DNA from 3 places in the Pleomorphomonas sp. PLEO genome. Region 3 is predicted to be linked to each of the others. Evidence: riboswitches for the same ligand, from Rfam matches in the RefSeq annotation. Region 3 holds a riboswitch; each other region holds the start of a gene.
What was found. A riboswitch is a leader RNA that binds a small molecule or an ion and turns the genes downstream of it on or off. The one in region 3 is predicted to bind thiamine pyrophosphate.

Region 1: another riboswitch for thiamine pyrophosphate. It lies ahead of AB6N07_RS05325 (ABC transporter permease); the one in region 3 lies ahead of AB6N07_RS15870 (NIPSNAP family protein).
Region 2: another riboswitch for thiamine pyrophosphate. It lies ahead of thiM (hydroxyethylthiazole kinase); the one in region 3 lies ahead of AB6N07_RS15870 (NIPSNAP family protein).

The regions. Positions count from the first base shown of each region.
Region 1 is NZ_CP166625.1:1,207,959-1,212,878, forward strand. It holds gene AB6N07_RS05315 (peroxiredoxin-like family protein) at 109-711, shown strand; gene AB6N07_RS05320 (ABC transporter substrate-binding protein) at 788-1,723, opposite strand; gene AB6N07_RS05325 (ABC transporter permease) at 1,744-2,517, opposite strand; TPP riboswitch at 2,610-2,724, opposite strand; tRNA gene AB6N07_RS05330 (tRNA-Glu) at 2,927-3,002, shown strand; gene AB6N07_RS05335 (TIGR02281 family clan AA aspartic protease) at 3,568-4,263, shown strand.
Region 2 is NZ_CP166625.1:4,461,924-4,466,843, forward strand. It holds gene AB6N07_RS20730 (diguanylate cyclase) at 1-633, opposite strand, end outside; gene AB6N07_RS20735 (amidase family protein) at 961-2,190, shown strand; TPP riboswitch at 2,284-2,387, shown strand; gene thiM (hydroxyethylthiazole kinase) at 2,449-3,255, shown strand; gene AB6N07_RS20745 (monovalent cation:proton antiporter-2 (CPA2) family protein) at 3,264-4,920, opposite strand, start outside.
Region 3 is NZ_CP166625.1:3,414,592-3,419,511, forward strand. It holds gene AB6N07_RS15860 (TRAP transporter substrate-binding protein) at 1-494, opposite strand, end outside; gene AB6N07_RS15865 (TRAP transporter large permease subunit) at 517-2,313, opposite strand; gene AB6N07_RS15870 (NIPSNAP family protein) at 2,310-2,642, opposite strand; TPP riboswitch at 2,692-2,794, opposite strand; gene AB6N07_RS15875 (aminotransferase) at 2,948-4,114, shown strand; gene AB6N07_RS15880 (asparaginase) at 4,120-4,920, shown strand, end outside.

The sequences.
Region 1 (4,920 bases), 2.2 Mb from region 3:
ACCCTGTGAACGAGAAATAAGCAGATTAGGACAGTTGCCAAGAGTGGCGATTGTCGTCATTCCTGTCGTATAAGTCATGCGACAAGCCCTGCGAGTTCCGCGTTTCCCATGAGCATGCCAAACCGCCTCATACCGAACCAGCCGGTTCCCCCGCTACGGGTGAAGACCGTCGGTGGTCCTTGCTGGCGGCTGTGCGACCAGAAGCCGCAGCACTTCACGCTTGTCCTGTTCTACAGCGGCCTGCAGTGTCCTTTCTGCAAGGCGCAGCTCCAGGAGTACGAGGCGCGTTACGAAGAGTTCCGCAAACTCGGCGTTCGTGTTCTCGCCGTCTCCGCCGACAGCCGTGAGCGCGCCGAGCAGGCGGTTCGCGACTGGCATCTCGACGAGCTGACGGTCTGCTGGGGATTGACGGTCGACCAGGCGCAGGACTGGGGTCTCTATCTCAGCGAAGGGCATGGCAGGGTGTTTAATGGCATCGAGGAGCCCAGCTGGCATGTCGAGCCGGGATTGTTCTTCATCAAGCCCGATGGTCGCCTCTACGCCGGCTTCGTGCAGACGGTGCCAGTTGCCCAGCCTCGGATCGATGACGTGCTCGGCGGCATCCGCTTTGCCATCGAGACGGCGATGGAGCCGTCGGGTAGTGCTGACGACGAAGCCTGTCGTGGCGAAGACTGTGGCTGTGGCGAGCCCGCCAAGCTGCACGCCGTTTGACCGGGCAAAGGCCCGATCTGTTTCTTTCAAGCTCCGCCCGGAAGGTTGATGACTTTCCGGGCGGATCTTTTTGTTTTCAGCGCAGCTCGACCGCGTAGTCCTCGACCGGCTTCACCGTCTTGATCAGGCCGGCGTCCTTCATGAACTGAGAGAAGCGCTGGTAGCGGCCGGCGTCGAGCGCGGCGGGACGCTTGGCAAAGCGCGGCAGCGTGTCGGCCCAGGCGCGGCGGTTGAGGTCGTCGTTGAGGTCGGGATAGGCCTTGATGAACACCGCCCAGGCGTCGTCCGGGTGGTTGGTGAGGTAGATGGTCGCCTCTTCGACGGCGGCGAGGAATTCCGGCAGGCGCTTGTCGCCGATGAGATCCTTGCGCGTCACGTAGATCAGTTCGTCATAGGCCGGCATGCCGTTTTCTTCCGGATAGAAGGCGACGCCTTCATGCCCTTCGATCTTCATCTGGTTGAGTTCGAAGTTGCGATAACCGCCGACCACCGCGTCGACCTGGCCGGCCAGCAGCGACGCCGACAGCGAGAAATTGACGTTGACCAGCTCGACGTCGTCGGTCTTGAGGCCGGCCGTCTTCAGGAACTGGCCCAGCATGGCATCCTCGAAACCGGATACCGAATAGCCGATTTTGCGGCCCTTGAGGTCGGCCAGCGTCTTCACCGGCCCGTCTTTGAGGGCGATCAGCGTATTCAGCGGCGTCTCGATCAGCGTGCCGAAGCGGACGAGCGGCAGGCCGGCATCGACGTCGAGGTCGAGGCTGGGCTGGTAGTGCAGCGCCACGTCGGCCTGGCCGGCGGCGACGAGACGCGGCGGCGCTGACGGATCGGCCGGGGCGATGAGGTCGACGTCGAGGCCGTGGGCGGCAAAGATACCCTTTTCCTTCGCCACCACCAGCGGCGCGTGGTCGGGATTGACGAACCATTCGAGCAGCACGGAGAGCTTGTCGGCGGCGGCCGCTGGGCTGACCGCGAGCATGAGGGCGGTGGCAAGGGCGGGAAGAAGACGCATCGATAGATCCTTTCGGGAGGTCAGTCTTTCTCGATCCAGGGAATGAGGCGGAGGGTCAGCCGGTCGACGGCGATCTTGATGAGCAGCGTCGCGGCGGCCAGCACGCCTAGGGCGGCGAACAGCAGCGGCGTCTGCATGCGGGCGTTGGCCTGCACCATCAGCAGGCCGAGGCCGCGCGAGGCGCCGACCCATTCGCCGATCACCGCGCCGATCGGCGCGTAGACGGCGGCGACGCGGATGCCGGTGACCAGCGCCGGCAGGGCGGCCGGCACGCGGATCAGTCTCATGGTGCGAAAGCGGCCGGCGCCGGTGAGGCGGGCGAGGTCGAGGAAATGCGCCGGTGTGCGGCGAAGGCCGTCGGCAAAGGAGGAGGCGACGGGAAAGAAGATGACCAGCGTGGTCATCACCACCTTGGAGGCGAGGCCGAAGCCGAACCACAGCACCAGGAGCGGCGCCAGCGCGAACACCGGCAGTGCCTGACTGACCACCAACAGCGGCGACAGCAGCCGGTTGGCCAGCGGCGAGGCGGAGACGGCAAGGCCGGCCAACAGGCCGAAGGCGATGCCGGCGGCAAGGCCGAGCACGGTTTCCGCCAGGGTGACGCCGGCTTCCGCCAGAAGGCGCGGGCCATAGGCGGCATAGGCTGCCACGACATCGGCCGGCGACGGCAGCAGGAAGGCGGGCAGGGCGAGGCCGGTCGCCGCCGCCTGCCAGAGGATCAGCACGGCGGCGAACGAGATGAGCGCCTGAATGGCGACACCACGGCCGGCGGCAAGCATCGTCTTCGGGCGCATCGCGGTTCCCATCATTCGCCGTGCCCTAAAAAAGGGCGGATGGGCCACGAGCGTTGGGGGAAACATGGCCGAAGGACCGCGAATAACGCGGCGGGGCCATGAGGTTCCGTTCCTTCGCCGGCATGACCCGGATCAGGTTCGAAGGGTTCGACCCGCCACGCGGATCATCTCAGCCTTCCCGGATGGAAGACACCCCTCGGAACGCCCCTGTTATGATCGTCGGCGGCGGCGATGTCCAGCGGCAAGACGACGGGTCGCCACGCCGGGCGTTCGCCGGAGGGCGGGAAATCGGGGAACTGACAACGGCTTGGCGAGGCGCGCCGGGAAAGCCGAGCCGGAAAACGAAATTCCCCTTGCGCTCTCAAAACGCCTTCGCTATATCCGCCCCACGCTCTTAGAAGCGTGCCGCGCTCCCATCGTCTAGCGGTCCAGGACGTCGCCCTCTCACGGCGAAAACACCGGTTCGATTCCGGTTGGGAGTGCCAATTTTTCAAATTGTATATTACGGTATGTCTGTCTAGCGGCTTAGTCGTTGGATTATGGTGGTATGTGTGTATTTGAAGGATGCCGCCGGACTTTGCCGACTTCCGGTCATTGGAGACTACATTCCGCTCTTCCCATCGCCCTTTGGGGATTTTCCTCAACGATTGTGCTGTTGCGGGCCGCGAACTCTTTGGATTTGACCGTTCCTTTTAAGAGCAGGCGCTGTATCGTATGGTCATAGCAACCTAAGCTATTGCGTTCGGTGGGACCCCGATGAACAGGGCTGTTGTGTTTCTCGTCGCTGCGTGTCTCGGATGGCCTCTTACTGCCTTGGCTGCGCCAACACTGGGTCTACTCTGCATTCCGAAGCCCGATCCCCTGGGGCCGGTGCCGGACCCAATCGACACAATCTCTGTTACTTACCGGGACGCGGTGTGGACAGTGGTCCACTCAGCTGCCTCGGGGAAATTCTATGTTCGCTCAGAGCAATATGACATCAAGGACACGTCGGCAGAGGGTACCTCGTGGGGATGGGTTGGCTTTCACAAAAGGAAGAAAAACGTTGGCATGGTGTCGGCAACCTACAAGCTTGGAGATGGTTATGTTTATGCCGAGACGGTTGCCGATACTGCGACGGGCAAAATTCTGGCCGAGGTGAGCGCGCGCTGTATTGAGCGGTCTTCGCTTGCTGGCAATTTTGAACTTCTTGACACCGCAGTGAGAGTCAACTCGCCGCTTGCGGAACAAAGGCCTGTCAGCAGACCCAATCCGGATCGTCAGCAAGATTTTGCGCAAAGACACCCAGATCTGGGTCTGTCTGCTCAATTCAATATGTCTGGCGGGACCCCTCAGGTTCCTGTCCTGATAAATGACAGACTAAGCCTTGATTTCATTATCGATAGTGGTGCTAGTGACGTATCCATCCCGTCGGATGTGGCGCTGACGCTTGTGCGGACAGGCACCATTGCTGATAATGATTTTCTGGGGGCTAGCGATTACACTCTTGCCGATGGAAGAACGTCCTCAGCCAGCCGCATAAATATTCGCTCGCTTTCTATTGGTGGCATTACCATACGGAATGTCACTGCAAGCGTAGCCAATGCGGCCGGACCGCTGCTGTTGGGAGAGAGCTTCCTCACTCGTTTGCCGAAATGGACTATAAATAACGAAACTCGAGCATTTGAGTTCGACCGTCCCGATTTAGCCGAAATGGGGCCTTCACCCATAGGGCCGTCTCGTGGCCAGAGTGCGATGAGGAAGTAACCTTTGCCTTAGCGAACTGTCTCACTGCGAAATACCCGGCAGTCATGATTTTTCTGACGAGGAGCGGCGCGAACGGCTGCGCGACATAATGAGGTTAGGTCATCAAAGCTCGCTAGCTATCTCGCGCTTTACCCGAGCAAGGAGTTCGCGCTGCTATCACCGGACAGTGGCCAATCAGTTTACCGTCTGGCAGCCCGCCTGGGCAGAGGTGATCTCGATCACAAATAAGAAGGCGAGGCTAACCGGAGCGTTTCGATCCGTCTTGCTCCAACACAATTGTGGATGCTCTTCGCGCCGCGCTTTGGATTGGCTGTAAGGCAACGACAGCTGGGCTGGTATCTTGACCCGCGCCCGAAGCGTTCAAAAATTAGGTGGACTTGAAGGCTCGGGCTCAAGTGATCGGATATGAGCGTGTGGCCTATTTCTAAATCTTCGCGGCCGTCCGCTTTTCAAATGTCGCGGCGTTCTGCGTCACAACCAATGGATCATATACCTTTCTTCATCAGGATAGTGCCCAAGGCCTTTATTCGACGCGTATTTTGGCTCTGCAAAACACCGCTCAGTAGTTCCCTTGGTTATTCATGCAATCTTTAGTTTACAAAAATTTAAGTCGCCAAAGTTATTTAGATTTATGGAGCATCAGTCGATCAGGTTGGA
Region 2 (4,920 bases), 1.0 Mb from region 3:
AACCAAGGTCGAACTCTTGTTCTGGGTGCCGTGGATAATAATGCCGGTATCCGCTAAACGGGCTTGGCTCAGTGTTTGTTCATCAAAGGGCAGCGCTTCCTTATCGAACACAGCCTTGTCCAAAATTTCACCTTGCCCATTCATGAGAATGGCTTGGGCGACAGGAAGCTGAAACTGCTGAAAAGTCTGCCGCTTCATCGACGCAACATCGAGCGTCACCAGAACCACAAAGGATATTGTGCCCTCATATCGTACAGCGCGCGCCGAAACGACAGTGATTTGATTATTGACCTTGCTGATTTGCAGGTCACCCCACGCAATACCCTCGGATTGCGAGCTTTCCTTGAAATACTGCCGCTCTGAAAATGAAAGGTTGATAGCCTTGGCCTCAGACCCGCAATAGGCGATGCCTTGTGGCGTCAGCAAAGCTATAGCCTTCACTCGCTCGTGGGCCGCGACGACTTTCTGTAAGGTCCTGTTACACTGCTCTGGCGAACTGAACCGCAAGGAATCGATCAACGCCACTGTCGAAGAGAGATTTTCCAGTTCAGCCTTCGCTCCGACGAACAAGTCTTCCGTGCGATCTACCGAGAGTTGAACACTCTGCTCCGCTGTGGCGAGGGCCGTGCGCATATTCTTTTCAGCGACAAGGATCTGATTTACCAGAAACGGTACCAGGCTGAGGCCGATCAGGACAATTATCACTAGCCGTATACGCATATATCGTCCCATGGACCAAAAAAAGATCGACCAAGCTAGGCTAAACAAGCAAAGGCCACCCTAACTCTTGTAGGTAAATGATTGTCTTCCGCGATATTTCAGATTGAAAATATTCGTGGCACCTCTGAGGCTAAGAACCTCAGACGATCATGGTAATGGAACGCCCATCTGAATGGGGTTGTCCGTGTCCCGCGAATCGTGGTCATTCGACCCGCGAATACACGGCCATATTGCAAAATCATGTCACACACCGCCCTATCCGACCCGTCTGGCTCTCTCGTTGAGCGACTTGATTTACCCCCCTGCGGGCACGGTCGTTTGGATGGCATGACCTTCACGGTGAAGGACAATATCGATATCGCCGCCCACAAGACGTCCTATGGCAGCCCTGCGTGGAGGGACGCTCATGCGGCACCTGCTCACAATGCTGTTTGTGTTGATCAGTTGCTTGCGGCCGGAGCACATTGCATCGGCAAGGTTGTGGCAGACGAGTTTACCTACAGCCTAGACGGAGAAAGCCAGTTCTTTGGAACGCCGCGCAATGCGAAAGCGCCAGACCGAGTTCCGGGCGGCTCTTCCAGCGGATCGGCAGCCTCGATTGCCAACGGTCTAGCGGACTTTTCGATCGGCACCGACTCGGGCGGCTCTATCCGGGTGCCGGCAAGTCTATGTGGGGTCTGGGGCATGCGCCCATCGCTCCACAGAATATCGGAGGCTGGCGTTTTACCCTTCATGCCGAGCGTGAGCACGGTTGGTGTCTTGGCAGCGCGGTTTGAGAATCTGAACGCGGCTGTCCGCGTCTTGCTGCGTAGCAGCAATAGGTCGATCGCTCCCCTGCAGCGCCTCCTGCTCCTCGTCGATGCGCTGGAGATTTCCGACAAGGCCGTACAAAACCAGGCCTATTCCGCATTAGAGCGGATTTCTGACAGCGTCGGCATCACTGTGGAGCCCCTGCGTTTCTCACAGATCGCCGGAGGGAATACTCCTTTGGGCGACTGCAACACCAGAGCGCTACGCGACCTACAAACGGCCGAGTTTCAGAGCACCGTCGGCAATTGGATAGAGGCAACCAAGCCGGAACTCGGCTATACCTTCACCATGGCCTACGGCAACGTCCAGCGTTTCGACCGAGTTGCTGCTCTCGAGAGCCTTGTGCGTTGCGAACGGTTCTTTGAGGCGATCAATGCCTATCTCGTTCCCGGCACTGTCATTTGCTTTCCGACGACACCAGTGATCGCCCCCAAGAAAGGGACGCTGACGACCCTGGACAATGTGCTGGATTTCTACGATCGGACAATGACCGTTACTGCCTTCTCCGGCGTAGGCCGCTTGCCCGAAATATCCGCTCCGGTGTTGACAGTAGAGGGCTGTCCGGTGGGGCTGTCCTTCGCAGCGGGGCATTATCAGGACGAATTCCTGCTTGCAGCAGTTCAAGAGATGTTGGGCGAGGACGCAGACTGCCGAGCGTAGCGTTAGCCACCCGTTGATAGAGCGCACGAGCAGAGCTACGCCAGCCCATTGGGCTCCTTGCTTGCGCTTGCCTCCCTCCCCGCCTATGCTCACGGCGTCTCAAGGGGGTGTCCGGCTCGGCCGGACTGAGAGGAGCGATCCAACCCCACGAACCTGATCCGGATCATGCCGACGGAGGGATTGAGGCGAGCGGCCCCGGCCTGTCCGGCAGCCACACGTCTTCTTGTCCGCGGGCGATCGTCGTCGAAGGAGCCCGCGATGACCACCCTGACACTTGCCGATGTTCATGCCCTTCATGAGAAGGTGCGCGCCGAACGGCCACTCGTACACAACATCACCAACTTCGTAGCGATGTCCATCGCGGCCAACGTGCTGCTCGCCGCCGGGGCTTCACCAGCCATGGTGCATTCGGTGGACGAGGTCGAGGATTTCGGCCGGATCGCCCATGCACTGACGCTGAATATCGGCACACTGTCGTCCGACTGGATCGCCGGGATGAAGCTCGCGGCCAGCGTCTACAAGGCAGCCGGCAAGCCTGTCGTGTTCGATCCTGTCGCCGTCGGTGCGACCCGTCTCCGCAACGCCACCGCCGCCGACATCGTCGCCATGGGGCCGACCGTGATCCGTGGCAATGCCTCGGAAATCATGGCGCTCTCGGGCGTCGCCGGCATTGCCTCGAAGGGGGTCGACAGTTCAGCAAGTTCCAACGCCGCACTCGACAGCGCCATTGCGCTCGCCCGATCGAGCGGAGCGGTGGTCGCCGTTACCGGCGAGATTGACTATGTCACCGACGGTACGCGCACCGTTGCCATCGACGGTGGCCACGAATTGATGCCGCTGTCGACGGCGCTCGGCTGCTCGTTGACGGGCCTTGTCGGTGCTTTTGTCGCTGTCGCGCCAGCATTCGAGGGCACGGTGGCAGCGCTTGCCACCTACGCGGCGGCCGGTGCCATCGCCGGCAAGCGTGTCAAGGGACCCGGCTTCCTGCCGCAGGAACTCTGTGACGCGCTTTACGCGCTGGATCTCGCCGGCCTCCAGGCCAACGCGGCGATCCGAGAGGTATAAGGCAACAGTTACCCTTCCTCAGCCGCCACCTTCTTGGGCGTCACGAGGGGCTCGGGCACCGGCCGCGTCGTCAGGTGATCGCGGCCGGCCATGACGCCGCCCTGCACCTGAGCCACCAGACGCTCGGCATCGAGCCGGCGGATGGTGGCGAGTGCCTCCACAGTCCGTTCCTCACTACAGCCGAGCGCGCGCAGACCTTCGGCCCCCATGCGCAGAGCCGCATCGAAGGTCTCCCGCACCTCGACGTCGACACCGGCGCGGATCAGTTCGATCGAGTGGACGCGGTCGTAGGAGCGGACCAGCAGCCGCGCCAACGGGAAGTGGGCCTTGACGAGTTCGACGATACGGTTCGCCGCCTTGCGATCGTCGACACAGACCAGAATCACCTCGGCCTCGGCGGCGCCGGAATGCTGGAGCGTATCCAGTCGCGTACCATCGCCGTAGAAGATGCGGAAGCCGAACCGCCCTGCCTCGCGGATGCGGTCGGGATCGTTTTCGATCATGGAGACGTCGACCCCGCGCGACAGCAGCAGTTGCGCGGCGATCTGGCCGAAGCGGCCGAACCCGATCAGCAGCACACTACCGCGCAGATCGCGCGCCTCTTCGACACCATCGAGCGACTTTTCCTCCTCACGGCGGAAGTGGCCGGAAACGACGAGTACCAGTGGCGTCAGCGCCATGGAGAGGATGATCACCGTTGCGAAGAGAGCAGCGTCACTGGGCGCGATAACTCCGCCGCCGGCCGCCGCCGTGTAGAGCACGAAGGCGAATTCGCCACCTTGGGCGAACATCAGGGCGCGGCGGAAAGCCTGCCGATGGCGGGAGCCAAACAGGCGCGCCACGGCATAGATGCCGATCCCCTTCACCACGGCAAAGGCGAGGAGAAGGCCGATCAGCAGTGGCCAGCGCTCCACGACAACCCTGATATCGAGCGACATGCCGACGGCCAGAAAGAACAGGCCCATCAAAAGGCCCTTGAACGGCTCGACATCGGCTTCGACTTGATGCCGATAGCTCGACCCCGACAGCATGACGCCGGCGAGGAAGGTGCCCATGGCCATGGAGAGGCCGACCGCTTCCATCAGAAGGGCTGAACCCAGCACCACCAGAAGCGCACCGGCGGTCAACACCTCTCGTGCGCGAGCGCGGGCGAGCAGACCGAAGAAGGGATCGATGAGATACCGACCGGCCAGGAGCAGCGCCGCCACGGCTGCCGCGCCGAGCCCGACGCCGAGCCAACCAGCGCCACCGTGATCGTCCGGAGCCAGCCAGGCCACAAGAGCCAGCAGCGGCACAATGGATAGATCCTCGAACAGCAGGATCGACACCGCCTTCTGACCGTCGACACTGGCCAGCTCGCCTCGCTCTTGAAGCATCGACATGATGACCGCCGTCGAAGACAGGACGAAGCCGGCACCGGCGATGAAAGCAGGAATAAGCGGGAGCCCAAACGCCATGAAGGCAACGGACGTCAGCAGGCCGATGCAGACAACGACCTGCGCGAGGCCGAGCCCAAAGATCTGGACGCGCATCGCCCACAGCTTTTGAGGCCTCAGTTCCAGTCCGATCAGGAACAGGAACATGACCACGCCGAGCTCCGACACATGCAACATGGCGGCCGGGTCAGAAAACAGGCCAAAGGCGGAGGGACCGACCAAGGCACCG
Region 3 (4,920 bases):
CCCCCGGGTGTGGTCACCGCTTCCTTGGCCAGAAGGTGGCGAGCCCCATAATTGATGAAGCCGAGTGTGACGAACCCTTGGTCGGTCAGTTTCCCCTTGAACTCGTAGCCGATCGGACCAGAGGTGGCACGGCGGACGTGATCGCGATCGCGAAAGACGAAGGGCAGATCGAAGAGCTGTGTCTCCGGCACCCAGGCCGACAGGGACGATAGAGTGGACAGGCTGGCCTGGATGGAATCAAGGCGGATACCCTCGGCCACCTCTTTTTCACCACCGAGCGCGGCGTTGCCGACGATACGGAAATCGAAGCGGCCGGGTAGCTTTGTTTCCACAAGGTCGCGCACCTTCAGCCAAATCTTTGTCTCCGGCTTATCGTCGCCGAGCAACGAGGCGACGGTCAGCGGTCGCGACGCGGCGCGAGCCGGCCGGATGACGGCAGGGAGGGCTAGGGCGGAAAGGCCGGCGGCAAAGGCGCGGCGGGTCAGGATAGGCATGCAGTTCCTCCGAAGTTCGAGGTCATGGAAACGCCCAGAGGGCGGCGGCAAGCGCCATCAATGACATGGCGGCGATGAGGGTGAGGGTGAGCGGCAGTACGGCGCGGAAGACGGCGCTTGAAGAAAGTCCGGTGATGCCGGCGGCGACGAATACCAACACACCGACCGGCGGTGTCAGACCACCGATCATCAGGTTGACCGTGAGGATGACACCGAAGGCCACCGGGTCGATGCCCGCGGCGACGATCGATGGCATGAGCAGCGGCGCGAACAGCAGGATTCCGGGGCCGACGTCGAGCGGCCCACCGACGGCGAGCAGGATAAGATTGGCAACGAGCATGACGGCCAGGGGATTGCTGCCCAACACCGTTACCCAACCGGCCAGCGCCTGCGGCAGACCGTCGACGGCCAGCAGGAAAACCAGCGGCGCCGACGAGGCGACGAGGAGGCCGATCGCCGCCGTCTCTCGCCCTGCCTGGAGAAAGGCGGCTAGGGTCGCCTTGCGGCCGCCCGGCACGGCCAGCGCAGCGATGAGCGCATAGACCGAGGCGACGGCAGCGGCCTCGGTGGGCGTGGCGATACCAAGGCGGATGCCGAAGAAGACCACCAATGCCAGACCGAACACCGGTACCGCGGCGACGAAGGCGGCAATGCGCTCGATCCGATCGGCAGACGGACGGCTCGGTGTGTCGGCGGAAAAATGCAACATTGCCGCCATGGCCGCCGCCAGGATCAGGCCAGCCACCAAACCACCTTCAAACAAGGCTCCCACCGACAGATTGGTGGCCGAAGCAAGCAGCAGGAAGGCGATTGATGGCGGGATGATGTTGGGTAGCACCGCCGTGGCAGCGACGATGGCGGCCGCCTTTTCCGGTTTGACGCCATCCGCAATAAGGGCCGGCGCCAACACCTTGGCACCAAAAGCTGCATCGGCGATCGACGAGCCGGAGACGCCGGAAAACAACAGATTGGTGACGAGTGTCGCCTGCGCCATGCCGCCACGTCGATGACCGACCAGCGCCGAGGCGAAGCTGACGAGACGATGGGCGAGGCCGCCGGCGTTCATCAGCATGCCGGCCAGCAGGAAGAAGGGAATGGCGAGGAGCAGGAACTTGCCCATGCCGGAAACCGTCTGCTGTACGATGGCGGCTTCTGGTAGACGGGCGCCGAAGGGGATGGCAACAGCAAGTCCGACGATCAGCGCGTGGACGAAGGGGGCTTCCGCCGCGAGGGCGAGACAGACAGCGGCGCAGGCAACGAGGCTCGGCAAGCCGACCGGCTGCAAGACGGGAAGATGAGGCAGGGTCGCGAGGCCGGCGCCGCCCGCAATGACGGCGAGGCTGCTCGCCCAGGATCGGCCACTGGCGAGGGAGCCGAGGATCAGATGTGCCGCCGCCAAAGCGCCACCGATGGCCACCGGCCAGAAGCGCCAGCTTTCCGGCGTGTCCAGGGTTGGCGATATGCCGCCGATCAGCGTGGCCACCTTGGCGGCGCCGAGCATCAAGACCAGTGCCGCGGCCAGCGTGACGGAATCGGACAGGATATCGGCGACTGCGCGGCCCCTCGGGCCGAGTTGGCGAGTTACAACGTCGATGCGCATGGCGAGTGGGCCGCTGGCGCAAAGCGGCAGTCCGAGGAAGACCAGCGCCGTGTGCAGAAGGATGCCGAGATCCTCGGTCGCGACGAAGCCGGTTGAAAAGACATAGCGCAGCAGCGTGGCGCCGAACACCAGAACGAGCAGCGCCGCCAGGATAGCCGCCAATAGGCTGGCGAGCAGGCGGTCGATTATTGAAGACAAGCGCGCAGCAAATCGCCTCATGGCCGCACCCCATTGCCACCGAGTGGTGAGAACCAGGTGGGATTCAGGATGCGGCTCCGCATCGCCCGCACAAAGGGCGCCGCCTTAGCGCGAAAGGCCTGCCAGGCTGGGTCGGCTTCCATGCCGGCACGCCGTCGCTCGCGGTCGGCAAGGTCTTCATACTGCCAGATATGCACGACGTCATTGACGGCGCCGATATCCTGCGTGAACCAGCCGATCAGCGTGCCGAGGTGGCCCGTCTGGATCGCCATGCCTTCGTCGACATAGAGATTGAGATAGGTGCCGACATGCGCCGGCTCGATGGTGTAGGTGCGTTCGTCGAGAATCATGATCGTTCTGCCGTCATTGGAAATTGCGGGCGGCGGAACGCTTCAGGCTGATGTCTGCATGGCTCTATCCCTCCGCCGGCATGACCCGGATCAGGTTCGTCGGGTTGGAGAAACTCCTCTCAGCCCCGGATGGGGCACCCCGTGAGATGCCATGAGCTTAGCCGGATGAGCTCAGTCACGCCATAGGCAAAGACCTCGATCCGCAGTGGCAAGCCATGCGCCGGGCGGGACGCTGAACGGCAAACCGCTTGTGGGGCTGGCGAGGCTCCACTAGGGTCGCCGGGTTTGCAGCGAATGATCTTGAGATGAAACTCACCAATCCCATCTTTACCGGCCTTCCGACCACCATCTTCGAGGTTATGTCGGGTCTTGCGCGCGAGACCGGCGCCATCAACCTCGGACAGGGCTTCCCCGATGTCGATGGTCCCGAAGAGGTGCGCCGCGTCGCCGCCGAGGCCTTTCTCGCGGGACCCAACCAATACCCGCCGATGATGGGCCTGCCGGCCCTGCGGCAGGCGGTCGCCGCCATCAACAAGCGCTTCTATGGTCTCGATATCGACTGGGCCAACGAGGTGATGGTGACGTCCGGCGCGACCGAAGCGCTTGCCGATGCCATTCTCGGCCTCGTCCGTCCTGGCGACGAGGTGGTGCTGATCGAGCCGCTCTATGACAGCTACCTGCCGATCGTCCTGCAGGCTGGCGGCATCCCAAAGCCGGTTCGCATCGCTCCTCCGAATTGGGAGCTCGATGCCGACGAACTGGCAGCCGCCTTTTCCGACCGCACCAAGGCGATCCTGATCAACACCCCGATGAATCCGGCGGGCAAGGTGTTCTCGCGGCAAGAACTGGAACTGATCGCCGGCCTCTGCCAGAAGCACGACGCCGTGGTGATTTCCGACGAGGTCTACGAGCATCTGGTGTTCGATGGTCGTCGCCATGTGTCGCCAATGCAGCTTCCCGGCATGCGCGATCGCGTCGTCCGCATCGGCTCGGCCGGCAAGACCTTCTCGCTGACCGGCTGGAAGGTGGGCTATGTCACTGCGGCACCGGCCCTGATGGAGCCAATCGCCAAGGCGCATCAGTTCGTCACCTTCACGACGCCGCCGGCGCTGCAGACAGCGGTGGCACATGGGCTTTGTTTCGGAGACGACTATTTCGATGGGTTCATCTCCGGCTTGCAGGCCAAGCGAGACCGCCTCTCGACCGGCCTTTCGGCGCTGGGCTTTTCGGTGTTGCCGTCGGCCGGCACCTATTTCATTGTGACCGACACCGGACCGCTCGGTATCGATGACGACGCCAAAGCCTGCCTCACGATGACGCGAGAGGCGGGTGTCGCAGCCGTGCCGGTTTCGGCCTTCTATGTTTCCGCCCCGCCGAAGCGCTTTATCCGCTTCTGCTTTTCCAAGCGCGACGAGGTGCTGGACGAGGCCGTAGCCCGTCTCGCCGCCTGGATCGACAAACAGGGACGATGATTTCGATGGAAAATCCAGTTCTGGTCGAGGTGACGCGTGGCCCCATCGTCGAAAGCTTTCACTGCGGTTCGGTGGCGATCGTCGATGGTGACGGCCGCCTGGTGTTCGGTGCCGGCGACATCGAACGGCCGAGTTTTCCCCGTTCTGCAGTGAAGCCGTTTCAGGCGCTTTCGTTCGTTGAAAGCGGCGCGGCCGATCGGTTCGGCTTCGGCGACGCGGAGCTGGCCCTTTCCATGGCATCGCATAACGCCGAGCCCCGGCATGTCGAGACCGCCCGAGCCATGCTCGCCGCTGCCGGGCTCGACGAAGGGTGCCTTGCCTGTGGTCCCCACTGGCCGGCGCGTCATGACGATCAGGGCGAATTGTATCGCCGCGGGGAAAAACCCGGCCGCATTCACAACAACTGTTCGGGCAAGCACTCCGGCTTTCTCTGCACCTGCGTCGTGACCGGTACCGACCCGCGCGGCTACGAGCGGGCAGAACATCCGGTGATGCGTGAGGTGATCGCCGCTGGAGCCTCGATGACCGGAACGCCGCACGCCACCGATATCTGTGGCATAGACGGTTGTTCGATCCCGACTTTCGCCGTTGCGCCCCGGGCGCTCGCCCACGGTTTCGCCCGTTTCGTGACCGGTGTCGGCCTCACGGCGACGCGCTCTCGCGCCGCCGAGCGGCTGAGGCTTGCCGCCGCCGCCGAACCTTTCATGGTCGCCGGTACCGGGCGCTTCTGTACCCGGGCTATGACGGCCCTTGGTAGCCGCGTCCTGGTCAAGACCGGAGCCGAAGGTGTTTTTATCGCAGCGATC